Regions from separate parts of the Alcanivorax sp. NBRC 102024 genome, predicted to be linked through region 1. Evidence: predicted binding sites of a transcription regulator. Region 1 holds the regulator's gene; each other region holds the start of a gene.

The links. The regulator sigma-54, encoded in region 1, starts transcription at its own class of promoters, with help from an activator protein. The targets are predictions, from matches to a motif close to TGGCACNNNNNTTGCTNT.
Region 2: a site for sigma-54 is predicted at 1,804-1,821, ahead of nirB (nitrite reductase large subunit NirB). Genes of this name have one in related genera too.
Region 3: a site for sigma-54 is predicted at 3,119-3,136, ahead of glnK (P-II family nitrogen regulator). Genes of this name have one in related genera too.

What each region holds. Positions count from the first base shown of each region.
Region 1 is NZ_BDAS01000005.1:95,708-101,482, reverse strand. Features, by position in the region: gene lptA (lipopolysaccharide transport periplasmic protein LptA) at 1-305, shown strand, start outside; gene lptB (LPS export ABC transporter ATP-binding protein) at 302-1,027, shown strand; gene A0251_RS09905 (RNA polymerase factor sigma-54) at 1,290-2,756, shown strand; gene hpf (ribosome hibernation-promoting factor, HPF/YfiA family) at 2,795-3,094, shown strand; gene ptsN (PTS IIA-like nitrogen regulatory protein PtsN) at 3,111-3,584, shown strand; gene rapZ (RNase adapter RapZ) at 3,688-4,539, shown strand; gene A0251_RS09885 (HPr family phosphocarrier protein) at 4,555-4,824, shown strand; gene mgtE (magnesium transporter) at 4,925-5,775, shown strand, end outside.
Region 2 is NZ_BDAS01000004.1:312,279-318,053, reverse strand. Features, by position in the region: gene nirB (nitrite reductase large subunit NirB) at 1-1,765, opposite strand, end outside; gene A0251_RS09375 (NarK family nitrate/nitrite MFS transporter) at 2,088-3,557, shown strand; gene A0251_RS09370 (bifunctional protein-serine/threonine kinase/phosphatase) at 3,593-5,299, shown strand; gene A0251_RS09365 (DUF1285 domain-containing protein) at 5,457-5,775, opposite strand, start outside.
Region 3 is NZ_BDAS01000001.1:20,506-26,280, forward strand. Features, by position in the region: gene A0251_RS00095 (class I SAM-dependent rRNA methyltransferase) at 1-1,084, opposite strand, end outside; gene A0251_RS00100 (ammonium transporter) at 1,347-2,606, opposite strand; gene glnK (P-II family nitrogen regulator) at 2,679-3,017, opposite strand; gene A0251_RS00110 (accessory factor UbiK family protein) at 3,388-3,636, shown strand; gene A0251_RS00115 (YifB family Mg chelatase-like AAA ATPase) at 3,852-5,342, shown strand.

The DNA.
Region 1 (5,775 bases):
AAGAAGGCAAGGACCTGCAGGCCCACGCCAACAACCTGGTCTACGACATCCGCAAACGCACCCTGGTGCTCACCGGTGATGCCTACATTGAACATCTGGGCAACACTTTCGAGGGCGCCCGGGTGGAATACAGCCTGGACTCCAAGCGAGTCGACGCCAGCAGTGAAGGCGACAAGCGAGTGAGACTGGTGATCCCCGCCGAGAACCAGACTCCTGGCACCGAACAAGCCCCACCGGCAGACGACAATGCAAACGGCGAGGCGCCTGTGGCGCCCTCCCCCGAGGCGGAGCCAAACACCCCATGAGCCATTTACGCGCCCACCACCTGGCAAAAAGCTACAAGGGCCGCCGGGTCATCGAAGATGTGTCCCTGGATGTGGAAGCCGGCCAGATCGTCGGCCTGCTCGGGCCCAACGGTGCCGGCAAGACCACCTGCTTCTACATGATCGTAGGCCTGGTGGAAGCCGATGCCGGGCGCATCGACATCAACGACGCAGACATCACCCATCTGCCCATGCATGGTCGCGCCCAGCGCGGCATCGGCTACCTGCCCCAGGAAGCCAGCATCTTCCGCCGCCTGACCGTGGAAGAGAACATCATGGCGATCCTGGAAACCCGCAAGGATCTCAGCAAGGCGGAACGTCACGAGCGCATGGAAAGCCTGCTCAAGGAATTCCATATCACCCACATTCGCGATTCCCTGGGCATGAGCCTGTCCGGCGGCGAACGGCGCCGGGCGGAAATTGCCCGCGGCCTGGCCACGGACCCGGATTTCATTCTGCTGGATGAGCCTTTCGCCGGCGTGGACCCGATTTCCGTGAACGACATCAAGGGCATCATTCGCCACCTGAAAGAGCGCGGTATTGGTGTACTGATCACTGACCACAACGTGCGTGAAACGCTGGATATCTGCGATACCGCCTATATCGTCAGCGCCGGCCATATCATCGCCTCCGGCGATGCAGACACCATTCTGGGCAACCAACAGGTGCGGGATGTGTATCTGGGGGCGGATTTCAGGCTGTAAAAGGCAATTAATAGTTAATAATGAATAATTAATAGCTACGCGACAGCCGATTGCACTGTTTGCAAGCGATTAGGCCGCGCCCAAAGCATGAGCGCGGCCTCTTACCTTGAAAAAAAGACAAGCTATTCCGCGACGTTATTAATTATTCATTATTAACTATTAATTGCCTCCCCTAGCACAGAACCACCATTGGCACAAATATTGCTTGCCTTATAGATAGGCTGTTATTCTCAGGTTTTGGGGACCAATCAGCCTGAGCAGTATGAAGCCAAGCCTACAACTACAAATCGGCCAGCAGCTGACCATGACACCGCAGCTGCAGCAGGCCATTCGCCTCTTGCAGCTGTCCACGCTGGACCTGCGCCAGGAAATTCAGCAGGCAGTAGAAAGCAATCCGTTGCTGGAGCTGGCTGACGATTTTGGCGACGAATCCCTGCCTGACACTGACGAAGACCGTCAGGACGAGCAGGAGCTGGATACCGAACGGGAAGATGCCCTGGAAGAGTTCGTGGACGACGAACCAGGCATTGAAACGGAATGGGACGATGTCTATTCCGGCCAGACCAGCAGCGCCTCCGCCGCCCTTCCCGACGATGCCGACGACTGGCAGCAACGCCATAGTGTGGCCGGCAACCTGCAGGACCACCTGCTCTGGCAACTGAACCTGACTCCCATGAGCGATGTGGACCGCATTATCGCCATGACCATCATCGAATCCCTGGACGATCGCGGCTACCTGACCGTGTCCGTGGACGACATCGTGGCGATGATGAATGCTCAAGAGGACCTGCTCACCGAAGGCGATGAACTGGAAGCCGATGAGGTACTGGCGGTGCAGCATCGCCTGCAGCAATTTGATCCGGTGGGCGTGGCCAGTCTCGATCTGGCCGACTGCCTGCGCGTGCAGCTGCGCCAACTGCCCACGGACACTCCCTTCCTGGAGTATGCCCTGGCCCTGCTGGGGCATCTGGAGCTACTGGAAAAACACGACTATGCCGCCCTGCGGCGGGTCCTGCAGATCAGCGAGGAAAATCTGCTTGATGCCCTCTCCCTGCTGCGCACTCTGGATCCTGCCCCCGGTGAGCAGATCGGGGAAAGCCAGGTGGATTACGCGGTCCCGGACGTGATCGTGCGCCAGCACCAGGGCCACTGGCAGGTGAGCCTGAACGAGGAGGTGCTGCCCAAGGTCAACCTGCAGCAGCAGTACGCCGCCATGGCCCGCAAAGCCGGGGGAGAGGATGGTCAGTACCTGCGCAACTGCGTGCAGGAGGCCAAGTGGTTCATCAAGAGCCTGCAAAGCCGCCACGACACCCTGCTGAAGGTGGCCACCCGTATTGTTGAAGTCCAGCAAGACTTCTTCGATTATGGGGAGGAGGCCATGAAACCCCTGGTTCTGGCCGACATTGCCGATGCCGTCGAGATGCACGAATCGACCATTAGTCGGGTCACCAACCAGAAATACATGATGACACCCCGCGGCGTCTTTGAGCTGAAATATTTCTTCTCAAGTCACGTGGGAACAGACGGCGGCGGTGAGTGTTCCTCCACCGCTATTCGTGCCATTATTAAGAAGCTGGTCGCTGCAGAGAATCCCCGCAAGCCGCTCAGCGACAACAAGCTGGCAAGCTTGCTGAATGAGCAGGGAATCAACGTGGCGCGCCGGACAGTCGCCAAGTACAGAGAGGCGATGAGAATACCGTCATCCAGCGCCCGCAAGCGTTTGGTGTAGGCGCCGGGACGGCCCAAGAGCAGGTAAAGGAGCCAGACATGCAAATTAATATCAGCGGTCATCACCTGGAAATTACCGACGCTTTGCGAGCCTATGTGGGAGACAAGTTTTCCCGTCTTGAACGGCATTTCGACCAGATTACCAGTGTCCAGGTGATTCTTTCCCCGGAACCCAAGACCCACAAGGCGGAATCCACTATCCATATCTCCGGGGCTGACGTCTTCGCCACCGCTGAGGCAGTGGACATGTACGCTGCCATCGACAAGCTGACGGACAAGCTCGACCGCCAGATTCTCAAACACAAGGAAAAGGCCGTCAGCCACAAGCACGGCCACTGACCCCAAAGCGACAATTATGCGAGTTCGCGAACTACTCACCGAAGCACGCACCCATAATCAGGTGCAGGCCAGCAGCAAGAAACAGCTGCTGGACCAGGTTGCGCAGCTGGCTGCGGCCGGCTGCGACAGCCTCAACGAACAGGAGGTCTTCGACGCCCTGGTAGCCCGGGAAAAGCTGGGCTCCACGGGCATCGGCGAAGGCATCGCCATTCCTCACTGTCGTCTCGGTCACTGCCAGCAACCCATCGGGCTGCTGCTGAAACTGTCCACTCCCATCGATTTTGATGCCGTTGACGGTCGCCCCGTGGATCTTGTGTTTGTGTTGCTCGTTCCCCAGGAAAACCCGGAACAGCACCTGAAAACCCTCAGCCACCTGGCCTCCCTGTTCAACGACGACGACTACCGTGCCGAGCTGCGACTCAGCAAGGACAATCACCACCTGTATCACACTGCCGTGGAATCCGAAGCGGAGCTGCGACTGGCATCATGACATTACCCATCAAGCTTTCGGGCATAGTGCGTCAGAGCCACCGCCCCTCCTCTGCTGACCGTGGATGCCTGCGTGTGGTGTATGACAGAGGCGCGGTGCAGCCATGAAACTCACCATCATCAGCGGCCGCTCCGGCTCGGGAAAGACCACGGCCCTGCAGGCCATGGAAGACCAGAACTACTATTGCGTCGACAACCTGCCGGCAGGCATGTTGCCCACTCTTGCAGAGCAGCTGAGCCAGGGAGAGCTGCCCATTGAGCGGGCGGCGGTAGGCATTGATGCCCGCAACCTGCCTACCCAGTTGCTGGCTTTTGACGCCATTCTGGATGCGCTGCATCAGCAGCAGGTCAAGACCGAAATCATTTATCTGGATGCGGACGACAGCACTCTGCTGAAACGCTTCAGTGCCACCCGCCGCCGGCATCCCCTCGGCGCGCAACAGGGCTCACTGGAATCCGCCATCCAGCATGAACGGGAGCTGTTGGCCAACATCCGCTTGCGTGCCGATCTGGTGATCGACAGCAGCAATTACGACGTACACAGCCTTCGCAATCTGATGCGTGAGCGGGTCGCCAATCGCAGCGCCGCCCTCTCCCTTCAGCTTGAGTCCTTCGGATTCAAAAATGGCCTGCCCAATGATGCCGACCTGGTGTTTGATGTACGGGTACTGCCTAACCCCCACTGGCGCGCAGATCTTCGCCCCTTTACCGGGCGCGATGAAGCCATCATCGATTTCCTCAAGGAACACCAGGCCAGCCACGACATGCTGGAGGACATCCATCACTTCGTGAGACGTTGGCTGCCGGCTTTCGCCGAGAGCGACCGCAGCTATGTGACGGTGGCCATTGGCTGTACCGGCGGTCGCCATCGCTCGGTGTTTATCACCGAGCAACTGGCAAAACGGCTGCGTGATGAGGGCACCACCCTGCAGGTACGCCACCGCGAACTGGATTAAGGCCTCAGCCGCGCAATGATCGAAACAAAACTGGATATCATCAACAAACTCGGGCTTCATGCCCGCGCCGCCGCCAAGGTGGTCAGTGTGGCATCGCGATACGAGAGCCGCATCCACGTTATTCATAACGGCAAACCCATCGATGCCAAAAGCATCATGGGCCTTTTGATGCTGGGCGCCGCCAAAGGCAGCAGCGTGGTTTTCCAGGTGGAAGGCAATGATGAAGCCGCCGCCATGGACGAACTCACCGACCTGTTCGCCCGCCGCTTTGATGAAGAAGAGTAAAAGGCAATGAATAATTAATAATGAATAATTAATAGCGCAGGATTTGGGGTACCATCCAGAGAGTTATTCATTATTCACTATTAACTATTCATTATATTCCATGCCCGCCGATACCAGCCGTAGTCAACAGCACCACAAAGTCATCAACCGCGCCTTGTCCAGCGGCACCTATACGCAGGTGCGACAGTTGTTCAACAATCTCCCCGGTGCGGAAGCGGCGCATTTGCTGGAATCCTTTCCGCCCCGGGAACGGGAGATTCTCTGGCAACTGCTCAGCAAGGACCAGGAAAGCGAGGTTCTCCAGTATCTGGGTGAGGAAGTGCGGGTTGAGCTACTGCGCAACCTGAGCACTGATGAGCTGGTCTCTCTGGTGGAAGAGCTGGACACCGATGACCTTGCCGACTTGCTGCAGGAGCTGCCTGAGCATGTGACCAGCCAGGTCATGGCCAGCCTGGACGAGCAGAATCGCGACCGGCTGGAACAGGTAATGAGCTACCCGGAGGATACCGCCGGGGGCCTGATGAACACGGATGTGATCACCATCCGCCCGGAAATCACCTTCGAAGTGGTGCAACGCTACCTGCGCCGCCGGGGGGAAATCCCTCGTACCACCGATAACCTGGCAGTGGTCAATCGCCGTAATCAGTTTATCGGGTTGTTACCACTGACCAAGGTTCTGATCAGTGATCCCGGCACCACCGTGCGCGAGGCCATGATCACTGATACCGAATCCATTCCCGCCAACTTGCCTGCTCACGAAGTGGCCAAGATCTTTGAACGCCAGGATCTGGTAACCGCCCCGGTGGTGGACGAAGACGGCATGCTGGTCGGCCGGATTACCATTGATGACGTGGTAGACGTGATCATCGAGGAAGCGGACCACTCACTGATGAGCATGGCCGGTCTGGATGAGGACGAGGACACCTTTGGCTCCGTTTGGCAAACGGCGCG
Region 2 (5,775 bases), on a different contig from region 1:
ATTTCTTGGCCACTTCACCGAGCACGATCAGCTTGTCCGGAGTAATTTCGCCGCCGGCCACACGGGGCACCACGGAATAGGTACCGTCGCGCTGCAGGTTGCCCAGGAAGTAGTCGTTGGTGTCCTGCAGGCCCGCGTGGGGCTTCTTCAAGACGTAGTCGTTCCAGCAGGACGCCAACACCGAGGCTACCGTGGGTTTACAGATGTCACAGCCGTCACCGCTACCGTGTTTTTCCAGCAGTTCGTCAAAGGTGGTGATCTGACCGACTCGCACCAGGTGATAGATTTCCTGACGGGAATACGGGAAGTGTTCGCACAGGTGGTTGTTCACTTCCACACCGCGTTTTTCCAGTTCGCTGTCCAGTACCTGTTTCACCAGTGCCGAACAACCGCCACAGGTGGCGGAGGCCTTGGTGCAGGATTTCAGGTCGCCAACGGTCATGGCACCGCCATCAATGGCCGCGCACAGATCACCTTTGGAGACGTTGTTACAGGAACAGATCTGGGCGCTGTCAGGCAGGGCATCGGCCCCCAACAACGGCGCACCATCAGAGACCGGCGCCACCAGGGCGGCAGGGTCACCGGGCAGGTCCATCTCATTCAGACAAAGCTGCAACAGGTTACCGTAGTCGTTGGCATCCCCCACCAGTACCGCACCGAGCAGTTTCTTGCCGCATTCACTGATCACCGCCTTCTTGTAGATGCCGGCGGTCTGATCCATGAACACGGTGCTGCGCGAACCAGGGGTATTGCCATGGGCATCACCAATGGACGCCACATCCACGCCCATCAGTTTCAACTTGGTGCTCATGTCCGCACCGAGGAACTGTTTTTCCTGCTTGCCCATCAGATGTTCGGCCGCGATCTCCGCCATCTGGTAACCCGGTGCCACCAGGCCGAAGATGCGCCCTTCCCACAGCGCCACCTCACCGATGGCATAGATGTTGTCATCGGAGGTGACACAGTGATTGTTCACCACAATCCCGCCTCGCTCGCCGATTTCCAGTTCACAGGCGCGACCCAGTTCGTCCTGGGGACGAATCCCGGCAGAGAACACAATGACATCGGTTTCCAGATGTCTGTCTTCACCAAAATTCATTCGATGATTGCAGCTTTCCCCGTCGACAATATCCCGGGTTCCGGTGTTGGTGTGCACAGTGACACCCAGCTCCTGGATCTTGTCCCTGAGCAGGCCACCCCCAAAGTCGTCCACCTGCACGGCCATCAGGCGCGGCGCGAACTCCACCACATGGGTTTGCAGACCCAGATCATGAAGGGCTTTTGCCGCTTCCAGACCCAGCAGGCCCCCCCCCACCACCGTGCCGACCTTGCCATCCTTACTGGCGGCGATAATGGCATCCAGATCCTCAATGGTGCGGTAGACGAAACAGTTGTCCCGGTCGTTACCGGGAATCGGCGGCACAAACGGATAGGAACCGGTGGCCAGCACCAACTTGTCGTAACCCAGTGTCTCGCCGGTATGGGTGGTCACCGTACGAGCGACACGATCAATACCGTCCGCCTTGGTATTGAGCTTCAGCGTGATGTTGTGCTGATCAAAGAAACCTTCCGGCACCAGCGACAGGTCATCGGCAGTCTTGCCTGAGAAATAGCCGGTTAGTCCCACGCGGTCATAGGCCGGCAGTGGCTCCGCGCACAATACGGTAATGTCGAAGTGCTCGCGGCCACCCTGGGCTACCAGGGACTCCAGATAACGTTGACCCACCATGCCGTGGCCAATAAGTAGAAGTTGTTGCTTTGCCATAAGGCTCACCCTCGCGGTGCATGACTGACACTCACCACTGAGCAAGCCCTGTGCCAACTTGATAACCCCATGTTTCCAATAGATTTATTGGGTTTTTCTGGCAATAAATCCAAAAAAACTGCTTTCTTTTAATGCGTTCATGCACGAGAAAAATGCATTTTTTCGTGCACTGCCATGGCACAAAAACGCTCCGCAATTGCGCACAGGGATTGTCTGATTGCGGCTGCATTTCATTTTATTTTATTGAAAACAGTCACTTACCAAGGTGGCACAGGAGTTGCTCAGATCAGCCCGTCGTTAACCGCCCATGCATGGAGAAGTCATGAGCGATCAAAAGCTGAATCTGTTGAACCTGTCCGCGCCGCGTATCCGCCTGTTGCACCTGAGCTGGCTGGCGTTCTTTATTACCTTTGTTGTCTGGTTTTCCCATGCGCCATTAATGGGGCACCTTCGGGAAGCCTTCGATTTGAGCCCGGACCAGATAAAGGCGTTGCTGATACTTAACGTGGCCCTGACCATTCCTGCACGGGTGATCATCGGCTCACTGGTGGACCGCTTCGGTCCCCGACTGGTGTTTGGCTCACTGTTGATGCTGGCCGCGCTCCCCTGCTGGGCCTTCGCACTTTCCACCAGCTATGAACAGCTGGCGGTCACCCGTCTGCTGATGGGGTTTGTGGGGGCCGGCTTCGTGGTGGGCATCCGCCTGATCAGCGAGTGGTTTCCGGCCCGGGAAGTGGGCCTCGCGGAAGGCGTTTACGGGGGCTGGGGCAACTTCGGCTCCGCTGCCGCGGCGATTACCCTGCCCTCCCTGGCTCTCCTCTATGGCGGCGAAAACGGCTGGCGCTGGGCCATTGCCACCACCGGTGCCGTGTCCTTCCTCTATGGCACCTTTTTCCTGTGGCGGGCACGCAACACGCCCCAGGGGGCGTCCTACTTCAAGCCGAAGAAAGCCAGCGCCCTGGAAGTGAGCAGCAAGAAGGACCTGTTCTTTTATCTGGCCATGAGCCTGCCGCTGTACATTGCCCTGCTTGTCATCGTCTGGCGCCTGGGCCCCACCAACCTGAATCTGTTTGGCCAGACCACCCAGTTACTGTTGGCAGCACTGATTATCAGCCTGGCCGTGATACAGCTCGGTCAGGCCTGGCGGGTCAACCGTGATCACCTCAAGGAAGGGGTTCCTGAACACGACCGCTACAGTTTCAAGCAGGTGGCGATTCTGGACCTGGCCTACATGGTGACCTTTGGCTCCGAGTTGGCAGTGGTGTCCATGCTGCCGCTGTTCTTTACCGATACCTTCAGCCTGAGCGCGGTCACCGCCGGTCTACTGGCCTCCGGCTATGCCTTTATGAACCTGGTCGCTCGTCCCGGTGGCGGCTGGGTCTCCGACAAGTTCGGTCGCAAGAAATCCCTGGCGATCCTGCTCTGCGGGCTGATGGTGGGTTACGGCCTGATGAGCCAGATCGGCAGCAGCTGGCCCATTGCCCTGGCGGTGATTGCGACCATGTGCTGTTCCTTCTTTGTGCAGGCTGGCGAAGGGGCCGTATTTGCCACCGTGCCGCTGATCAAGCGCCGCCTTACCGGTCAGATCGCCGGTATGGTGGGTGCCTACGGCAATGCCGGCGCCGTGATCTTCCTGACCGTGCTGACCTTTGTGGATCCGTCCACCTTCTTCTTGGTGATTGCCGCCAGCGCGGCCGTGGCCCTGGCCGCCGTGCAGTTTCTGGATGAACCCAAGGGGCATATTGCGGAAATCGACGAAAAAGGCGACGTTCAGCTTATTGAGGTGGGCTGAGTCTCTCCGCCACGTCATACACAGGAGTTTTGATCATGGATGTAGCCAGCGCCACCGCTACCGCTCCGGAAGCCGCCGCCGAACCGGACCTGCACCCGCAGGTTCGCATCGGCCAATACAGCGATCCGGGGCCCAAGCTGCATAACCAGGATGCTCTGGCCATGCAGATTCCCGAGGGCCCACTGTTACGTACCAAGGGTATTGTGGCCGCCCTGGCCGATGGCCTGTCCAGTGCCGGTGCCGCCCGGGAGGCGGCGGAGTCCTGCGTACTGGGATTCATCAATGATTACTACGCAACGCCATCGCTGTGGAGTGTGCCACGCTCTGCACAGCGGGTGCTGGAAGCGCTGAATCGCTGGCTCTGCCGTCAGACACTGGCCGGCGAGAGCCACCTTTGCACCCTGTCATTGCTGATTCTTCGCTCACGCACGGCGCATCTGTTTCAGGTGGGGGATTCCCGCATCTGGCGGCTGCGTAATGAGCGACTGGAATGCCTGACCCGGGACCACAGCCGTATCATCGGTGACAACCGTCAGGTGCTTACGCGGGTGATGGGCGGCGATACCCGCCTGGATGTGGACTACAGCAGCAGCGACTTGCAGGTGGGCGATGTGTTCCTGCTCACCAGTGATGGGGTCCACGGTTTCCTGTCACGTTCCCGCATGCAGGGCATCGTCCGCGCCAGTGGCCAGCCGGAGGTGGCCGCCCGCAGCCTGGTAGAAGCGGCCCTGGCCAGTGGCAGTGATGACAACCTGAGCTGTCAGGTACTGCAGGTGGATGGCCTGCCGGACGCCAGCGCCGACGAAGCCCTGCGCCAGCGCGGCAGCCTGCCGTTGCCGCCCCCGTTAAGCCCGGGTATCCGCCTGGACGGTTTCACCGTGAAGCGGGAGCTTTACGCCAGTGTGCGCAGCCATCTGTATCTGGTGGAGGATGACAGTGGCAAACCCTCGGTATTGAAGACGCCGTCGGTAAACCTGGAAGATGACCGGGATGCGCTGGAGCGCTTTGTCATGGAAGGCTGGGTGGGCCAGCGACTGCGCAATGCCCACCTGCTGCACACCCTGCCGCTGCCGGACAACCCCAGCTGCCTGTATCAGCATCTGGAGTTCATTGACGGCGTCACCCTGCAACAGTGGCTGAAGGAACATCCGGATGTGGCCGTGGAAGAAAAACTGTATCTGGCGGACCAGTTGCTCAACGGGGTCCGCGCCCTGCACCGGGCCGATGTGATCCATGGCGACCTGAAGCCGGACAACATCATGGTGGATACCCGCGGGCTGGTTCGCATCGTGGATTTCGGGAGTTGCCATTGTCGTGGCATGGAGCAACACAATGCCGGCATTCCCCTTGGCACCCGGGATTACAGCGCCCCGGAACTGCTGGATGGCGTCGCCCCCAGCGAACAGAGCGATCTGTTTTCCGTGGCGGTGATCATTCATGAAATGCTCACCGGATCGCTGCCCTGGCAGGGCCGCTACGAAAAGTCCGCCCATCGACCCCTTCCGCCCCTGCAGGGCCACAACGCCTTCGTGCCCCTGTGGATCAACAACGTGCTGCAGATCGCCCTGCAACACCAACCCAAACAACGCTTCACCGATGCCGCCGAATTCCGCGATGCCCTGCGCCGCCCGGTACGCAGCCGCAAACCGGTCATCGACAACGACATCCGGCAACTGCGCATCTGGAAAGGCATCAGTATTGTGCTGGGGGTGTTGTTGTTGATTAGTGTGGCGACGAGATAATTAATAATGAATAGTTAATAATTAATAATGCGCGATACCGGATGATCTTGTGTGCAACGCATGAGGCCGCGCCCATATCCTGGGCGCGGCCTCATGCGTTTCTGTTACGACGACACACTTATCGCGCAGCTATTAATTATTCATTATTAACTATTAATTACCCTAAGCTGCCCAACTCAAATCGCCGACCATTGCTCTCCACAAACAGCTTCCCGTTTTCCTCAACCGCCCAGTCCACCAGCTGATAGAACGCGGACCGTCCGATCAGGGCTTCCAGGTTTTCCCGGACCAGCAGATACGGTGACGGTTCGCCGGTTTGCGGGTCGGTTTCCACCCGCAGGGGATGGTTGTCGCCGGCGACCACATGGCTGCCCACATTGGTGGTGAAGACCAGTTTGTTGACCCCGCCCTCTTCCACACGCTGCACTTCCACCGCCACAAAGGGGGCATCGTCCACCTGGATGCGCAGTTTTTCC
Region 3 (5,775 bases), on a different contig from region 1:
GGTCAATGTGACGAGCACTGCTGTGGATCACTTCCAGCAAACGGTCCGCCGGCATGTGCATGGAGCAGGAGGCGGAGATCAGGTAGCCGCCCGGCTTGATCAGGCGCAGGGCCAGCTCGTTGATGGCGTGATAGCCGGCCAGGCCATTCTTGAAATCCTTTTTGCGTTTCACGAAGGCCGGCGGATCCAGCACCACAAGATCATACTTTTCGCCATCGGCGATCAGCTGCTTCATGGCGGCAAAGGCATCGCCCTGGATGCTGCCCACCTTGTCCGCCACCCCGTTCAGCTCGGCGTTGCGGTGCACATAATCGGTGGCAGTTTCCGAGGCATCCACACAGGTCACTGATTCGGCTCCTGCCAGTGCTGCCTGCACGCCCCAGCCGCCGCAGTAGGAAAACACGTCCAGCACCCGTGCTCCCCTGGCCAATGGCGCCATGGCCTGGCGGGCACTGCGGTGATCATAGAACCAGCCTGTTTTCTGCCCTTCCGCCAGCGGTGCCACAAAGTGGGCGCCGTTTTCGGTGAGCGAGACTTCGTCGACCAGATCCCCTTTCAATGCCTTGGTGTAGCGCTCCATGCCCTCGATTTCCCGGGCCGCCGCTTCGTTTTTGGCAATGATATGCGTGGGGCTGAGTACCGCATCCAGGGCACTGACGATGGTCTCCAGATGCGCTTCCATGGCACCGGAGCCGGTCTGCACCACCAGTACATCACCGAAACGATCCACCACCAGGCCCGGCAGGCCATCGGCTTCACCGAAGATCAACCGGTAGCTGGGTTCTTCGAAGAGCGTTTCGCGCAGAGCCAGAGCCTGTTCGATGCGCTTCTTGAAGAAGCTGCGCGACAGCTCCTGCTTCACATCCCGACTGTAAAGACGGGCAGCAATCAGTGAATGAGGACTGAGCAGGGCCCGGCCCAGCGGTTTGCCGCGGCTGTCTTCCACCACACAGGCAACGCCGGCGGGCAGATCCCGCAGCGGGGTATGGCGGGTGTCGATCTCGTTGGCATAGACCCACAGATGGCCGGCTTTGAGGCGGCGCTCTTCATTCTTGCGTAGGCGGATAACAGTGGTTTCGGTCATGGTGTCGGCAGGCAGCTGGCGGAAAAGGGGGCATCATAGCACAGAGGACAAACGCCTCTGATACGAGATACGAGTCTCGAGGAGCGAGGAGCGAAAACCTGGCTTTCGCGGACGCAGGGCTTTGCTTTCGTGACTCGCTCCTCGTACCTCGTAACGCCTAATCGACCTTTCTCGCCCTGCAAAGGCTCCGCGCCCCTTTTTTGAAAACAAAAAAAGGGCGCCCGAAGGCGCCCTGTCATTTCAAGGAAATCGTGGGAAAGGATTAGCCTTTCACGAATTCCGGGTAGGCTTCCATGCCGCAGTCGGCGATGTCCATGCCTTCGTACTCGTCTTCCTCGGAAACCCGGATGCCCATGACGGCTTTCAGGATGCCCCAGACGATCAGGCTGGCCACGAATACCCAGATGAAGATGGTAGCGGCACCGATGATCTGGCCGGAGAAGGACACATCAGCGTTGGTAACCGGTACCAGCAGCAGACCCAGCAGACCCACCACACCGTGGACGGAGATGGCACCCACCGGATCGTCGATCTTCAGCTTGTCCAGAGTCAGGATGCTGAACACTACCAGCACACCACCAGCAGCACCGAACAGGGTAGCCAGCAGCGGAGTCGGGGTAGACGGCTCGGCAGTGATGGCAACCAGACCGGCAAGCGCACCGTTGAGCAGCATGGTCAGGTCAGCCTTGCCGAACAGGATGCGGCCAACGATGAGGGCAGCAACAGCACCACCAGCGGCGGCAGCGTTGGTGTTCAGGAACACCATGGCAACAGAGTGTGCGTTAGCAGCATCACCCAGCTTCAGTACGGAACCGCCGTTGAAGCCGAACCAGCCCATCCACAGGATGAAGGTACCCAGGGTCGCCAGCGGCAGGTTGGCACCGGGGATAGCGTGCACTTCACCGTTAGGACCGTACTTGCCTTTACGGGCACCCAGCAGCAGTACACCCGCCAGGGCAGCAGCAGCACCGGCCATGTGAACGATGCCGGAACCGGCGAAGTCAGAGAAGCCCAGGTCGCCCAGGTTGTACAGACCGAATACGTCGGCACCACCCCAAGTCCAGGAACCTTCCAGCGGATAGATCACACCGGTCATGACCACTGCGAAAGCCAGGAAGGCCCACAGCTTCATGCGCTCGGCAACCGCACCGGAAACAATGGACATGGCAGTCGCCACGAACACCACCTGGAAGAAGAAGTCAGAGGCACCGGAGTAGACAGAATCGCCGTCGAAACCGTTCTCCGCAGAGGCACTCAGTACACCGGCCAGATCGAAGGCTTCGATACCGTCCAGGAAGATGCCGCCGCCGTACATGATGGCGTAACCGCACACCAGATACATGATGCAGCTAATGGCAAACAGCGCCACGTTTTTGGTGAGAATTTCGGTGGTGTTTTTCGCACGCACCAGACCGGCTTCCAGCATGGCAAAACCGGCAGCCATCCACATTACCAATGCGCCACACACCAGAAAATAAAAGGTGTCCATGGCGTACTGAAGTTCAAAAATTTGATTTTCCACAATGCAACCCTCCGAAAATGGAAGCGTGTTCTCTAAACCCTGGCATGGGTCGATTTACAACACGGTAAAACTTTAAATCGCGTCCTCACCGGTCTCACCGGTACGGATACGAATGGCTTGCTCCAGGGTGGTAACGAAGATCTTGCCGTCACCAATCTTGCCGGTATTGGCAGCTTTCGCGATGGCTTCAATCACCTGATCCAGAGAGGATTCGGCGATGGCCACCTCGATTTTTACCTTGGGCAGAAAATCCACCACATACTCGGCACCCCGGTACAGCTCGGTGTGACCTTTCTGGCGTCCAAAGCCTTTCACCTCGGTAACGGTGATGCCCTGTACGCCGATCTCGGAGAGTGCTTCACGCACGTCATCCAATTTGAACGGCTTAATTACGGCAGTAACCAGTTTCATTTCATTCTCCTCAGCTTTCACCGCGTCCGGTGTCGTCCGTTTCACTTCGAGCCCCGTTATGGTTCCCGATCCACAGTTTGCTCGAACGCTCTGACCCTACAAGTGCACGACCCATGCCAGATTTAGAAAGTCATACATTTTCAGGGAGTTACACACCGATTCCGATTCAAGGAATCGGTTCGGCGCGCCATTATAGCGCACCACCTTGGGGCGAGTTCCAACTTGGTGCATCGCCTCTGCCCTGCACCGCCGGTGCCGCGCCCCCGGACACCGTGCTACCATCCGCCCACCAATACAAGGACCATCGCCACAGACCGCATTGCCAGCGGCCCTGGCCAACCATGGGTCCTGCCCCCGATGGAGATTCGAGATGCGCGACCAACCCTTTATCGACCGCCTCATGGCCGACATCAGCGGGCGCCTGCCCACCGATCTGGGCGGCCTGCGCAGCGAAGTGGAGCGAAATGTGCGCAGCGTACTGGCGGAGGCCGTCAGCCGACTGGACCTGATCACCCGGGAAGAGTTCGATATTCAGCAGCAGGTATTGATGCGCACCCGGGAAAAGCTGGAAGCACTGGAGAAGCAGGTGGCGGAGTTGGAGAAAACGACGGACGCCTGACGCCACCGAAAGCGAGTGACGAGGTACGAGTTTCGAAGAGCCCGACCAGCCCAGCCTTTCGCAACTCGCTCCTCGTCACTCGTATCTCCGGGCAAGTGATTCGCTACGCTCCTACGAAAGTCTGATTTCCTACATCTGCCACCGACAACCTCGCACACGTAGCGCCACCTCCTCCCCGTACACTGCCTCGCAACCCCTGAATTCTGCGAGGAAACGTGACGCACGCATTGCTCTACAGCCGCGCCCCGCTCGGAATCCAGGCCCGGGAAGTGCGGGTGGAGACCCATCTGGCGCCGGGCCTGCCTGCCTTCACCATCGTTGGCATGGGCGACACCGCCGTGCGGGAAAGCCGGGACCGGGTACGCTCGGCGCTGGTCAATAGTGGTTTTGAGTTTCCCCAACGGCGCATTACCGTCAGTCTGGCCCCGGCGGATCTGCCCAAGGACGGTGGCCGTTTTGATCTGCCCATTGCCCTGGGCATCCTGCTGGCCAGCGGTCAGCTCGGAAAGCTGGACGGTAACCAGTACGAATTCATCGGGGAACTGGCGCTGAATGGCGCCCTGAGCCAGGTCCCCGGCATGCTGCCCTGTGCCCTGGCCTGCCAGCATACCGGCCGCACCCTGATTGTTCCCCGCGACAATGCCGACGAGGCGGCACTGGCCGGCGCTGTTACCGTCGCCGGTGACCGGTTGGCCCAGGTGGCCGCCCACCTGACCGGCCAGAGCCTGCTGTCACAGCACGCGCATCCCGCACCGCAAGCCAACACGTTCCAGGGCGCCTGCCTGTCGGAAATCCGCGGCCAGGCCGCCGCCAAACGGATACTGGAAATTGCCGCCGCTGGCGGCCATTCCCTGCTGCTCAGCGGGCCTCCGGGGGCCGGCAAGAGCATGCTGGCCTCCCGCCTGCCTGGCCTGGTGCCTCCCTTGCACCCGAAGCAGGCCCTGGAAGTGGCGGCCATCCATTCGCTGAAACAGCCGCGTCCGGCCGACCAGTTTCATCAACGCCCCTACCGGGCCCCTCACCACACCGCATCCGCCACGGCCCTGGTGGGCGGGGGCAGCCACCCGCGGCCCGGGGAGATTTCCCTGGCACACCACGGCATCCTGTTTCTTGATGAATTGCCGGAATTTGATCGGCGGGTGCTGGAGGTATTACGGGAACCGCTGGAAACCGGCGAGGTGAGTATCGCCCGTGCCGCCCAACAACTGACTTTCCCCGCCCGCTTTCAATTGATCGCCGCCATGAACCCCTGCCCCTGCGGGTACCTGGGTGACCCGGAAAAGGGCTGTGGCTATCGGTGCGACAAGGCAAAGCGTTACCAGAACAAACTGTCCGGGCCGTTACTGGACCGCATTGACCTGCATCTGGACGTGCCCGCCGTGGAAGCAAAGGAACTGCTGGGTGACCGGCAGGGAGAAACCAGCGACATGGTACGCGCCCGGGTCCGCGACGCCTGGCAACGGCAATGGCGACGTCAGCAACGCCTGAACCGGGAACTGGGCAGCGATGACCTGGACCCGTTGCTGCGCCCCCACCGGGACTGGCTGGCCAATGTCATGACCCGCATGGGCTTGTCTGCCCGGGCCCTGCATCGCAGTGCCCGGGTGGCACGCACCATCGCCGATCTGGCCGGCACCGACGCCGTCGACCGGGATCACCTGCGCGAAGCCCTCAGCTACCGGCAATCCGTCGCAGACACCCAATGAGCCGACCCCGGCTCCTGACGCCGGATCAGCCGGCGATCAGGATCGCCACCAGCACGGCCAGCAATGACAGGGGCACAATGATAAGCACCCCCCTAAAAAGCCTCTCCAGATAAAGCTGTCTGGTGTATTGATCCAGCATGATGCATTTCCCCACAACCCGTTAAATGGCAACCACGCAACTTCCCCCACAGAAGTGCGTCTTTTTTATTGTTAATGACGGCCGCCCCGTCCATGGGACCGGTTACGGCTTTGCCCGTTTCTGGCCGTCGAGACTGACCAAAATCCGTGACACGCATCACGTCATTTTTTTGCAGGCTATCACAAATATGAAAAAACAAGCACCTCAAAATTGACATTAGTGATCGGCCCGGCGGGCCGGGCACAGGGGTAAAGTCCGGACAGGGCGAGCGCCGCCAGACACAACAAACCACGG